Regions from separate parts of the Paenibacillus sp. JT22N1 genome, predicted to be linked through region 1. Evidence: predicted binding sites of a transcription regulator. Region 1 holds the regulator's gene; each other region holds the start of a gene.

What was found. Region 1 encodes Rex, which represses fermentation and respiration genes when NADH is low (regulators of the CRP and FNR family bind a similar motif). Its sites were predicted from a motif close to TTGTGAAATATTTCACAA; they were not measured.
Region 2: hcp (hydroxylamine reductase) is a predicted target of Rex. The motif match lies at 2,004-2,021, and genes of this name have one in related genera.
Region 3: AC58UU_RS05645 (hemerythrin domain-containing protein) is a predicted target of Rex. The motif match lies at 1,612-1,629, and genes of this name have one in related genera.
Region 4: adhE (bifunctional acetaldehyde-CoA/alcohol dehydrogenase) is a predicted target of Rex. The motif match lies at 1,307-1,324, and genes of this name have one in related genera.

Annotation. Positions count from the first base shown of each region.
Region 1 covers NZ_JCAUAW010000006.1:211,830-215,221, reverse strand. Annotated here, with positions in the region: gene dinG (ATP-dependent DNA helicase DinG) at 1-1,427, shown strand, start outside; gene AC58UU_RS13970 (redox-sensing transcriptional repressor Rex) at 1,430-2,050, shown strand; gene AC58UU_RS13965 (inorganic phosphate transporter) at 2,091-3,092, opposite strand; gene AC58UU_RS13960 (DUF47 domain-containing protein) at 3,156-3,392, opposite strand, start outside.
Region 2 covers NZ_JCAUAW010000051.1:5,143-8,534, forward strand. Annotated here, with positions in the region: partial or broken gene AC58UU_RS39415 (IS3 family transposase) at 14-212, shown strand; gene AC58UU_RS39420 (hypothetical protein) at 321-632, opposite strand; gene AC58UU_RS39425 (GNAT family N-acetyltransferase) at 1,125-1,727, shown strand; gene hcp (hydroxylamine reductase) at 2,193-3,392, shown strand, end outside.
Region 3 covers NZ_JCAUAW010000002.1:451,204-454,595, forward strand. Annotated here, with positions in the region: gene AC58UU_RS05640 (hypothetical protein) at 1-714, opposite strand, end outside; gene AC58UU_RS05645 (hemerythrin domain-containing protein) at 1,033-1,554, opposite strand; gene AC58UU_RS05650 (acyltransferase family protein) at 1,727-2,743, shown strand; gene hpf (ribosome hibernation-promoting factor, HPF/YfiA family) at 3,226-3,392, opposite strand, start outside.
Region 4 covers NZ_JCAUAW010000002.1:465,221-468,612, forward strand. Annotated here, with positions in the region: gene adhE (bifunctional acetaldehyde-CoA/alcohol dehydrogenase) at 1-1,167, opposite strand, end outside; gene AC58UU_RS05710 (GMC oxidoreductase) at 1,813-3,225, shown strand; gene AC58UU_RS05715 (GMC oxidoreductase) at 3,260-3,392, shown strand, end outside.

The DNA of each region.
Region 1 (3,392 bases):
GTAAGCATCTTGGTATTGAGCTGCATTCTTCCGCATTTTATCATTCGTTGCTATGGCTATATAAAGATAATCGCAGCGGCCAATTACCGATGCTGCGGTTTCGATTGCAGAAATCGGATGAGCAGCCGGAACGCGCTGCCGCTTGGAGTCAAACCATTGACGGGCTCTTTCCCAAAATCGTGCAAATCAAAGAGGATTGGGATCGGCTCAGCGAAGCGCTCTATGAACTGTTATCTTCTAGGAGCGATCCTTCGCAATCGGAAAACTCACAATACGTACTGCGGATGAAGCCCGAAACGCTTCCACCCGAGTGGCGAGAGCTTCTGATCATGGAAGACAATATTTATTTGAATGCGAATGATTTACTCCGCACGCTTGATAAATTGTTAAATGAAGTGAAGGACATGCAGGAAGTTTTTGGGGTCCAAGGTTTAGTCACCGATTTGAATGGCACGGTAAAAGAACTGTACAACCATCGAGATGCCCTGCACTTTTTTATGAAAATGGCCGATGAGGGTTATGTGTATTGGATGGAAGCGGGTACCTATGCGAAATCGAAGTCGCTGCAGCTTGTATCGGTGCCTACCGATGTAAGTGGGCTGCTTCAGCAGCATTTCTTTGAGACCAAAGACAGTATTATTCTGACCTCCGCGACTTTGTCTGTTAATAAGTCTTTTCAATATTCAGCGGATCAATTAGGATTAGTCATTCCTGAGGATGAAGAATCGGGCAAGCTAAAAACCGTTCAATTGCCATCTCCATTTAATTATAGAGAGCAAGCTCTCGTCGTGATTCCTCGGAACTTCCCGACGATCAAAGGTGCCGGAGATCCTGTTTTTATTAACGCACTTATTGAGTCGCTTAGTGATGTTGCGCGAATTACCAAAGGACGTATGTTGATTTTGTGCACTTCGAATCGTATGCTAAAGCAAATTTATGCCGGCATGAAGGATCTCTTGAAGCCACATGGAATTACAGTGCTCGGACAGGGGGTTGACAGCGGCAATCGGAGTAAACTGACCCGGATGTTCCAAGATAACAAAATGTGCGTCCTACTGGGCACCAGCTCGTTCTGGGAGGGTGTCGATATTCCAGGAGATGCGCTAAGCTGTCTTGCTATTATACGATTGCCGTTTCAACCGCCAAATCATCCTCTTGTCGAGGCGAAATGTGAAAATATTAAGAAACGCAATGAGAATCCATTTATGAAATTTTCTGTACCGCAGGCTGTCATTCGATTTAAGCAGGGCTTTGGCCGACTTGTCAGACGTGCATCCGATAAAGGCATCGTTATCATCTACGATACTCGTGTCATTGATACGTATTATGGCAAGCACTTCCTTTATTCATTGCCTGGTCCGAAGATAGAGCATATGACGACCGAGCAAATGTTACCTAGGATTGAAGAGTGGATGGGGGAGGCGTAGAGTTGAAAACACAAAAAATATCGGAAGCCGTCGTTCGGAGGCTGCCCATTTATTTACGCTTTCTGAATGAACTTGCAATGAAAAATGTATCGACGGTATCTTCGCAGGATTTGGGTCAAAAACTCGATCTGAATCCGGCACAGATTCGCAAGGATTTGGCTTATTTCGGGGAATTCGGCAAAAAGGGAATCGGTTACGACATTGCTTATCTAATTGAGAAGATTAGACAGATCTTGAAGTTGGATCGCCATATTCAAGTTGCTCTTGTTGGAGCGGGTAACCTAGGCCGCGCTTTATGCAATTATAATACTTACTTACGCAATGATATGAAAATTGTCGCAGTTTTTGATGCAATGCCAAGCAAAGCTGGGGAATCGATCAACAATCTTATTGTTCAACCGATGCATGAGATGAAGAGTGTTTTATCTGAATTAGGCGTTCGCATCGGCATCATTACGGTTCCTGCGAATGAAGCTCAAAATGTAGCCAATCAATTCGTAGAATGCGGGATCGAAGCCATATTGAATTTTGCTCCCGTTATTATTAAGGTTCCTCCCGAAGTGCGTGTGCATCATGCGGATTTTACAACAGAATTGCAAAGTTTAGCTTATTATTTGGATTAGAAAAAGGCACGACCCGATTACCTGGGGCGTGCCTTTATTTTTAGAAAATGAATCTGAATAAAACGAAGTAGATCGAGAATGCGAGCGCGATGCTGATTGGAATCGTAATAACCCAAGTGATCAACATGCGTCCAACCGTGCCCCATTGAACTTCATGGAAGCGCATGACACTGCCTGTCCCGATAATCGCGGAAGAAATAACATGAGTCGTTGATAATGGTTTACCCAAATGAGTAGAGAACTGAATAACGAGTGATGACGTTAAGTCCGAGGCAAAACCATTGATCGGCTCGATTTTAACAATCTTACCGGAAACGGTTTTAATAATTCGCCATCCACCGATGGATGTTCCTAGTCCCATGGCCAATGCGGCAGCAATTTTCACCCAGAGAGGTACTTCCAGGTCTGTTTGAACACCGGCTGCGACCAAACCAAATACGATAATCCCCATTGCTTTTTGTGCATCGTTCCCACCATGGGAGTATGAAAGTAATCCCGCGGATAAAATTTGCAAGGTACGGAATATGCGATTTAGCTTCGATCTAGATGTATTTCCAGACCATATAACGATGTACTTGATCAAAATCATAATTAGGTAACCTAGGGCGAAAGCAATAATGGGCGATAGTACTAAAATGATAATAATTTGAGTAAAACCATTCCAATTCACCGAATGGACCCCAGCACCAGCGATAACAGCTCCAGCTAGCGAACCAAGGAGTGTATGCGAAGAAGATGAGGGAATCGCCAGATACCAGGTCAACAAGTTCCAAATGATAGCCGCAAGTAAAGCAGCAATGACGATTTCAACGCCATTTTCAATTTTGGCTGGGTTCGCTATGCTTCCTCCAACGGTTTTGGCAACCTTAGAGGAAACCATGGCTCCGACAAAGTTGAGTGTGGCGGCCATGGCGATGGCTACACGGGGACTTAATGCACGAGTGGAGATGGAAGTTGCAATCGCATTAGCCGTATCGTGAAATCCATTAATGAAATCAAAAAGTAAGGCAAGCACAACGATAACGATTAAATAAGTTAACATGATTTCCTCCTAAGAGTTTTCCATTTGGAAAACTTTCTTCGTAAACATGGACACGAATGTGCCTTATGAATAACGAAGTACAACGCTATCAAGGATATTGGCTACATCTTCACAAGCATCCGTTGTTTCTTCCAAACGCTCATAGATTTCTTTTAATTTAAAATCTTCGTACAGGTCTTTACGTGTGATGAAAATTTGGCGAATCCCTTCGCGCATCAAACGGTCTCCGTCATTCTCGAGGGAATTAATAGCAACCGTATGCTCAGGAATTTGCATGTATTTTTTCTTCGCCAGAAGCTT
Region 2 (3,392 bases), on a different contig from region 1:
GCTTGCGACTGAATACGACAATGCTGTTATGGAGAGTTTCTTTGGGATCCTAAAATCCGAGTTTTTATATATAGCTTGAATTTGATAGCATTGAGCAATTCAAAGTAGAACTTGATCAATATATCCACTATTACAACCATAAACGAATAAAGGCAAAACTAAAAGGCATGAGCCCGGAACAGTACCGAACTCATGCGCTAAAGGCAGCCTAACTATATACTGTCCAACTTTTTGGGGTCACTTCATTTTTGAACTGCACCCCAATTGTTAGAACCATCTAACGATTGGGGTGCAGTTCATCTCACGAGACCTGCTTCTATTCAACATTGAACTGAAGTGACACGGTTTGAAAGTCCGAGAAGCTGAGTCGATTGGAAACTGCCCCCGACCATTTGATCATCATAATGAGTCAAATAAAACGAGAGCGAAATATGATTGGAAAGAACAAGCTGGACCCATTGACCCTTGCAAGCCTCTGCCTGTTGTGAATTTTGAATGGCAGTCCCGTTGCAAACTAATGAGTTATAAGATTGGCGGGTTAAAAATCCTGTTGCATAGCTGAAATCGGCAGAGGTCACGTTGACTTGCAAATTAGTCCCATCTTCTAATTGGATGGTCACCCATTTATTCATACATTGTAAAATGTTTGAAATCCCTTGTCTGTTATCGGGATATGATGGGAAGTTATTCCACATATGATTATCTCCTTTGAAATTAAAGTTGGGACTATACTCCTCCGAGTGAACTGATCATACATTGCTTCCACCATATGCAATGGAGTGGGCATTCGTGCACAAATTGAAAAGAGCCACAGGTGGTCGTGGGCTCTCTTCCTATTTATTTTCGTATAAAAAATCTTATTACCTTAATGTTTTCGATCCATGTTTCAGCGTCTGTACTTACAAGAGGGATGTGGGTTTAACTGCAAAGATTGTGGTATGTTGCCCTCTGATTCCCTTGAATACCACAAGAGTTACTTTTTGGATAAGTTTGAATGATGGTAAGTTAAATTATTTTGAAATACAAGTAGTACCTGGCGTAGGAGTAGGCTTAACCTGAGCACTTACGTTTATTATAATTATACTTGGGGACGTTGTTCCAAATATCTTTAAGGGAGACAAGTGATGAATTCAAATACTCATTCCACTTCGGAAGAAAACGTATTTACGATTGACTGTAAGGATATTATTTTAAGAGAATATATAATTAATGATTTAGATGAGTTTCATTTACTAACCTGGCAGCCAGAAATATATGAATACTTGCCTGGTTGGAACACATCTAGGGAACAACGGGAAGATTGGTTTATAAACTACGAAATAAAACAGAATAAGCAGTTTTTAAACGCTGTATCTGAAGGTAGAAATATTGAGGAGCTCCGGCTAAGATTAGGAATTATATCAAAAGAGACTGGCGAGTTTATTGGTTGGTGTTGTACAGGAATAAAAGAGGAATTGCCATATCCAAATAGAGAGATTATGTATGCAATATCAAGTAAACATAGAAATAAGGGATATACCACCCAGGCAGTTGAAGGTGTACTTAATTATTTGTTTCAAAATACTAATATTGACGTATTGAACGCTTTAGCTCTTGTACGTAACATTCCATCAAATAGAGTAATACAAAAATGCGGTTTTTATTTTCAAAGTATTATAGAGATTGACAATAAGGAATATAATTATTACAAACTTATTAAAAGTGAGTGGGAGATCAAGGGGGAGTAGTTTTCATCGCTGAGCTATGAGAAAATAAAGATTGTTAGTCCCAAATATTGAAAGGGGTGCCACCAAGTGGCACCCCTTCACTGCACTAAACGAGGAAACAGCGATCTACTATAATCGGGCAGCATAACAAATGGACTCCGCACCGGTTTGAGTTTACGGTATTCAACGACAAAAACCGCTATTCCATTATAGGATTAGCGGTTTCTTCATATTTCATTCAGAAGTGTTATAATCTAACCGTCAATTGACTTATCTCACTTTCAAGTAATCCTTTTTTTGTGATGATGATCACAATTCAGTTAGCCGTTTGATCATAAAAGACCGCATGGTATTAGAGCAGCTTGTTCATGGTTGACATCCAAGCTTCAAAAACAGATGTGACATAAGTCACTGAAGCCTTCTCCCATATCTGATAAGCTACAGTTGTAAGCGAACAAAGCGTATCTACGAATGGAGGATTCATGTATGTTTTGTTATCAATGTGAACAAACGGCGAACGGCGGCTGCAAGGTGATCGGGGTATGTGGAAAAGATGAGACCATCGCAAGCCTGCAGGATACGATCATTTTTGCACTAAAGGGAATTGCCGCTTATGCGACCCATGCTAGACAGCTAGGATATACCGACCCGGAAGTAGATAAAATTACGCACGAAGCACTTTATCTGACATTGACCAACTCGAATTTCAATTTGCATGAGCATCTGGAAATGGCCATGAAGGTTGGCAATGCCGCGGTACGGATCATGGATGTGCTCGACCGCGCGCATACGACGCACTTCGGTATTCCACAGCCTGTTACGGTATCGCAAAATAAAATTGAAGGCAAGTGCATTGTCGTGACAGGGCACAACCTGTATGCGCTAGAAGAGCTGCTGAAGCAGACCTCAGGCAAAGGGATTAATATTTACACCCACTCCGAAATGCTCCCAGCACACGGGTATCCGAAGCTGAAACAGTATACGCACTTAAAAGGAAACATCGGGAAAGCCTGGTATGACCAACGCAGGCTCTTTGAACAGTTCCCAGGAGCGATTCTCGCTACCACAAACTGTGTAATGCCGATCAAGGGTACTTATGCGGATCGCTTTTTCTCTTATGAAGTAGCCGGTCTAGAAAATGTCACGAAAATCATTGGCGAGGATTTCTTGCCGCTGATCGAGCGGGCGCTTGAACTGCCGGAGGCGAACATAGACTCCGAACAAGTGTTAACCACAGGCTACCACCACGAAACGGTCATCGGGATTGCGCCTGAAATCATTCAAGCGGTCAAAGAGGGCCTGATCAAGCGATTCTTCGTCATCGCCGGTTGCGATGCTCCGGGTAAGGGCGGCGAGTATTACCGCAAGCTTGCGACTTCACTTCCGAACGACACGGTCATTTTGACGACCTCTTGCGGCAAGTTCCGTTTTAATGATGTGGACTACGGCAAAGTGGCCGGCACTGATATTCCACGATATATCGATTTGGGTCAGTGCAATAACTCCGGCTCTACCGTCAAAATAGCGCTGGCTCTCGCCGAAGCTTTTGGCTGCAGTGTCAACGAATTGCCGGTAAGTATCGTGCTGTCTTGGTTCGAGCAGAAGGCCGTGGCCATTTTATTAGGTTTGTTTAGCCTCGGAATCCAGGATATCCGAATCGGTCCGAAAGCACCGGAATTCATTAAC
Region 3 (3,392 bases), on a different contig from region 1:
AATAACGGACCATTGGTGGACTAATGTGACAACCGAATGTCCATAGCCGTGAAGGAATATATTGCAAAAGGTAAGCAGCAATCCTGTCAAGCTGACCAATAACAGCATATATAGCGGAAGAAAATCATAGATAAATGTTTGTTCCGCACGAGCCTGCATATTTTTAAGCCTGCGATATAAGGCCATGCATACTCCGCCAATCACCATGAAGGCCGTAATATTCAACGCATTGTAAAATAAAAATCCGAGAAGTCCATCCGCCTTTATATTCATGAGGTCGATCCCGAATCCAACAACCGTGTATGTTCCGTTCTCCGCCATTGTGAAGTACATCCAGCCGAACACCAGCGGAAAAGTAACGAAGGCGGATAAGATACATCCCCAACCAAGAAGAACGTGCTGTGTCCAGCGATACCACCCGCGATTCCAGATAAAGCGGTACGTGAGTAGATGCTCAGTGGTTGTCTGAGGTGTGCTTTTTCGAAATAACAGCCTTATGCCTTTTTTCAAAATAATTTTCGTAGGCGGGCGTTCTCCCCAAGCAATAAAGCGATAAAAGAATCCGCAAATGAAAACGACCGTTCCTACCATATACCCATATAAAGCCAAGTCAATATGTGTAAAAAACCTCGAACCAACTCCCATAAGAATGAATAACCCACTAACAACTAAGAAGACACATTTGGCGAATTTTGACGCGAACGCTCGATCCATATTTATCATTGCCCCTTCACTTGTGAATCTCATATTTATATCTAATCATGAATCGGCCCTTCTGCACTGTGAGAAAAATCACTCTGAACCCACTTGATCTCAAACACATTCTTTCGGATGTCACGAGTTGGACAAAAAAACGGCCTTCCTTCAGATCTACTTAGATCTAAGGGAATGCCGCAGTCTTACCGTGTGAAACATGGACGATTAAACAAAATATTGTTCTCCAAATGGATGTGATTGAACATATCCTATCCGCTTCCAATTCCTCCAGCTTCAAGTAGGTGAGCTGAAACGTTGTGCAGGCATCCTCTGTATCTAAGCCTTTGCATGAATATTTTTAAGCATTTGGTTCGCAACCGGGAAAAACATCTCTTCCTCGGACAGCAGATGCTCCGATAATACAGAGCAGGCCACACTAAGCAGCGAAATCGCCTTTTTCAGCCTTATGCTATCGGCACCTTTGCATTGCTCCGCATATTCAAGAAATGAGCGAACAAATCGTTCCGCTTGTTTATGATCCTCTTCCAGAACCCAAGTTGAGGTCAAAAAAGTTGGCTCCATCCCCTGATTCGCATACCCGGCAAGGAGGGGTAAAACTTCATCTTCCTCCCAGTGCTCGTGAGCCTCCAACTGCTGCATGAAGGTTTCCATTTGTTTACGAATCTCTTGAAGTAAACGCCTTGACTCTTCCGAGCCAAGTATGCCGACCATATGACTTGTCATATCCTGAACATGGTCAAGCTCTTTCTTTAACTCGCCATGTTCGTTCTTTAATCGCTCCAGAATCTGTTGAAGACTCTGAGCGTCATCTAACGGCATCCCAAGATCAATAACCATACATGATTCCTCCTTTTAATGCTGTAATCACATTGTATACCTTTATTTCAGCTTTCTCTGTGAGGAGAATCACAACGTTGGTTTCTGTTTCGTGACTTTAATCACTGCGGCAAATTGAAGCTAGGTTTACATTAGAAGAAAAGGAATTGATTGCGTAATGGAGGTAATCGTCGTGGGTAGAGAAGACAATGCGGCTTCGAATACGTTTATGTTAAACGCTAAGTTTCTGCTCATTTTGTTTGTGGTCATCGCTAATTGTATAGAGCCGCTGATTCAACAAAGTGCAGCTTTCCATTCCTTATATCTGGGTATTTACACCTTTCATATTCCCATGTTTGTCATGGTGACCGGATATTTCTCTAAAAGTTTCCGTTTGGATGTCCCAGGAATCAAAAGTCTGCAGATGATTTTTTATCATTATCTGATCTTCCAAAGCCTCTATTCTCTGCTCGATTCGCTGGCCTTCCATGCGCCTGGTGTCCGTTATTCTTTTTTCATTCCGTATTCGTTATTGTGGTTTTTATTCAGCCATTTTTGTTGGCGATTGCTCCTTCTGCTCTTTACAAAAATGCAGCATCCCCTTGTGATCTCTGTCATTCTAGGAGTACTCGTCGGATACGCACCTTTCACTGGAACGCTGCTCAGCTTTTCCAGAACGTTCGTCTTCTTTCCTTTCTTCTTGGCCGGATATTATTTCCACCTCGATATGATTCCTAAACAGTTCGTTCGCATGAACAAGTGGCTAAGTGTAATTGGCCTTCTGGGTGTCCTGGTCTTTCTTAACTCGACCTCACTTGATCCAAAATGGTTATATAGCAGCTTTACTTATAAGGAGCTTGGGGCCTTTCATTGGCATACGGGAACATATCGTTTAGGCGTGTATGCGTTGGAAATTATAGCTTCCTTTTGCTTCTTAAGCTTCGTTCCTCGCAAGCAGTCCATCCTAACAGAATGGGGCAAATATACGGTATACGTGTTCTTGCTGCATGCGTTTATTACGAAAACTGCGATTTCGATGGGACTATTCTCGTATATACACACTTTTACACAATTGACTCTCGTCCTACTGCTTGCGGTGGCAATTACCTGGCTGCTGTTACAAGAATGGGTACGCCGGTTCAGTCGGCCACTTATCGAACCGGATCTATCTTTTTGGGAGCGATGGATATCCCGAAAACACAGCATTTAAACACTCTCTACAAAACAAAGAATGGGGCAGTCCCAAAAGTCAATTTTTGATTTTTGAGCCCCACTGAGAATCAGATTCCAAGTGTAAAAGAACCTCCATCTTTCACTTTTTCAGTGGAATTGGAGGTTCTTTTGTGTATAATCTGAGACATCCTCAAAATGAAAGAGAAGCCATAGATAGCGGTTTATCCAGAATTGAATAAGCAAACTAATATTGCTTATCCTTTCTAATATCAGGGCACCTCGTGAGATAAGACCACAGAACACGCTTATTATCATTAAACGTTACATTCTAGAGGGCATTAGCAAACAATAAACAACCTTAGCTTGCTTATGACATCACAACAGGGGCTATTAAGACAAATAAGCAACTTCAGTTGCCTTACTCACTTAATGAACCGCGAAAACGGGTCCCAAAGAGGATTTCAGATGTATGGCTATCAAAAAAAAGAGGCATGGGCGAATCACCCATACCTCCTTCTGTCATGCAGTTGTAATTAGACCAATTGTGCCATCGTTTCGGCGATAAACAAGTTCAGTTTTGTTCGAATCTCTGTTAAAAAACAAGTGGAAGTTATGGTCCAGCAGCATCATTTTAAGAATAGCTTCCTCAATATCTTCCGGTTTATTCGGAACGGTTTTAACACGAG
Region 4 (3,392 bases), on a different contig from region 1:
GACTTCCGCATTCTGAGAATGAATGACGGAGGAATGTCCCATACCGCCAAATTTGACCACTTCCACAGCCCGATCAATGCCTTGCTCAGCATTCTTCACTTTGTAGCAAGCGAGCACAGGGCTAAGTTTTTCAGCCGATAATGGAAATGCCTCACCAACGCCGGCTAACTCCGCGACAAGTATTTTCGTAGCCCCAGGTACCTTAATACCAGCCATCTCAGCGATTTTCGCAGCAGGTTGACCTACAATTACTGCGTTAACCGCACACTTCTCAGCGTTAATCACCAATTTGGAAACAGCTTCCGTTTCTTCTTTATTTAAGAAGTAACAGCCCTGTTCAGTCATCAACTTTCTTGTTTCCGCATATACCGATTCTTCAATAATAACCGCTTGTTCAGAGGCGCAAATCATCCCATTGTCAAACGTCTTCGATAAGATCAAGTCATTTACAGCTTGCTGCAAATTCGCTGTTTTCTCAATAAAGCAAGGCACATTGCCGGGTCCAACACCCAAAGCCGGCTTTCCAGTACTGTAAGCTGCTTTCACCATCGAAGACCCTCCCGTTGCCAGAACAAGCGCTACATCCGGATGATTCATTAGCAGTTGGGTAGCTTCCACCGATGGATGCTTTACCCATTGAATGCAATGCTCTGGTGCGCCTGCTTTAATAGCTGCCTCCAGTAATGTCGCTGCAGCCGCGCTGCTAGATTGTTGTGCCGATGGATGGAAGGCGAATATGATTGGGTTGCGGGTTTTTGCCGCGATTAATGACTTGAACATCGTCGTCGAAGTCGGATTGGTGACGGGCGTCACACCAGCGATAATGCCCACTGGCTCGGCCACCATTCGGTAGTTCTCATACGAGTTTTCCTCAATCACTCCAACTGTCATGTTATTTTTAATGCTGTGGTAGATATATTCCGTAGCAAATAAATTCTTGGTGATTTTATCTTCGTACACACCCCGACCGGTCTCCTCCACAGCAAGCTTGGCGAGAACCATGTGCCTATCGATGCCGGCTAATGCCATTTGCTGTATAATTTGGTCAACCTGCATTTGATCCAGCTTCAGAAATTGCTGCTGAGCTACCTTCGCTCTGGCTACCAGCTGGTTGACTTCGTCTTGAGCAGAAATCTGTTCAATCATCTTCGCTTCTTTTGTTGTCATGGTTCATTCACTCCTTTATTTTCTATCCATGTGAAGCCGTTGTCTTGTTGTTCTACCTTAAGAGTAAACTTAATCAAGACCCCTAACTATGACAAAAATCACAAGATGAGGAGTTAGAATGATTAATTCCTTGAACAATTTGTGAATATTTTCACATTATAATTTATTGGTAAGGCGGCAGTTCTATTTCCATAAAACTTGCCGCCTTCCTGACCTTATTTCGTTGATCACTAGGTGGTAATTGTAAAATGGGACGACCGTATCAAACGGAAGTCCCATTTCATTTTTTATTTAAACACAGAGTGTGCGGAAACCTTTTTCTACGAAATACTGAAATGTAATCCCATAAATGCGTTTATATAATATAACACGGTATCAGCTCATATACTCCTATTGAAATCATAAGGATATAGGGATGTGATGCCTTTGTATATATATGTCACTGAGTATGGGGATACTTTAAGAAAAATTGCCGACAGATATTATTGTGAACTAGAAAATCTCTTGTCGGTAAATCCAAATATTTCTAATCCCGATTTAAATTTGGTTGCGGATGTTCAAATAAAACTACCCGCCCCGCTGTTACATGTGCGGAAGATCCATGATGACGTTGTTTCGCGCCCTCCCGAACCATCAGGCCCCCCTTTGGATCAATGGATTCCCCTGACTTCAGTCGAGCAAATGGCAAAGACCGATTATGATGTACTTATCATCGGCAGCGGGGCAGGGGGTGGAGCCGCTCTTTGGAGACTATGCGAACAATGGGGGCAGAACGGCAAGAAGATCGGAATGATCGAGGCCGGAGACTTGTTATTGCCGACTCATTCGTTTAATGTGCCCACTTTAAATGAACAGCGCGTAATCGAATACTGGGGGCGGGTTGCAGATTATGCCGGAGATAGATGGCCGGATTTTCAGAAGGCGAAAATCGTCAGAGGCTTAGGCGGAAGAACCCTGATATGGTATGGTTTGTCCCCCCGTTTTGATCCTACAGCGTTCAGAACGTGGCCGATCACCTATAAGGATCTTGTTCCCTATTATACGATCGCAGAAAAAATAATGAATGTGACCAACCTTTACACCAAAGGTTCCGCTCTGCAGGAAATGCTTATCGAACGCCTTCTAATGAATGGTTTTCCGGAGACAACAGATGTTCCTTTAGCCACAGATCTTGCAGGCACGAAATACGGGCAGGTCCACTCAAATGTTTATTTCAGTTCCATTGATTTTCTTGCATACGCCTTAAATATCCGAAAATTTGATTTGTCCGTAAATACACGCGCCGTGCAAATTTTAACGAATAAAGGGAAAGCCACGGGCGTCAAGGTTATTACCGCAGATAAACAAACATATACGCTAACTGCCAAGACGGTCATCGTCTCCGCAAGCACCTGGGAAACCCCGCGCCTTCTGCTTAATTCCAATATCCCTGGCGAAGCGATCGGGAAATATTTGGCGCTCCATCCTATGTTACTTGCGACTGGAACTGTTAACCGGGATTTATTCCCGGAAGTATTTGGCGTCGCTCTCCTTTTTCTTCCGGGTTCTGTTGAGCGGAACTATCAGCTCCAGATTTTCAACGATTATTATTACGACTTTACAGAAAAACCTCTTCTAAAAAAAGAGCCTATGGAAATGCACGGTTATGGAATTGTGGAACCGCGGGCAGACAATTACGTCAGTCTTGACCCGAAACAACGAGATGCTTACGGCGTCCCCCTGCTTAACGTACAATTTTCTTACAGCGATAAGGATCGGGCAATTCACCGAGAAATGCATGATTCTCTAATAGCCTACGCCTCAGCAGCGGGATTATCACTGGATAGTCCGCCCCAGCTGACACCGCCCGGAAATGACAGCCACGAGGCCGGAACGTGCCGAATGGGGGACAATCCCGCTACTTCCGTCACCAACCGCTTTGGTCAAGTACATGGCATATCCGGTCTTTACATAGCCGACAACAGCGTTCTAAATCTGACTTCGCCAGCAAATCCTACGCTTACCACTGTCGCACTGGCCATTCGTACAGTAGATCATATCGTCGCTCAAATGAAATAGCACATCCATTTTGTCTGAAGGGAGGGAGATTAAATTGACCGAAAACAGCGATGCCACTACCTATCAGTCACAACCTGCAAAGATGCCGTGGATTCCCTTGACTCCGATCGAGAAAATGGCTGAAACCGATTATGACGTGCTTATTGTCGGCAGCGGCGCAGGAGGCG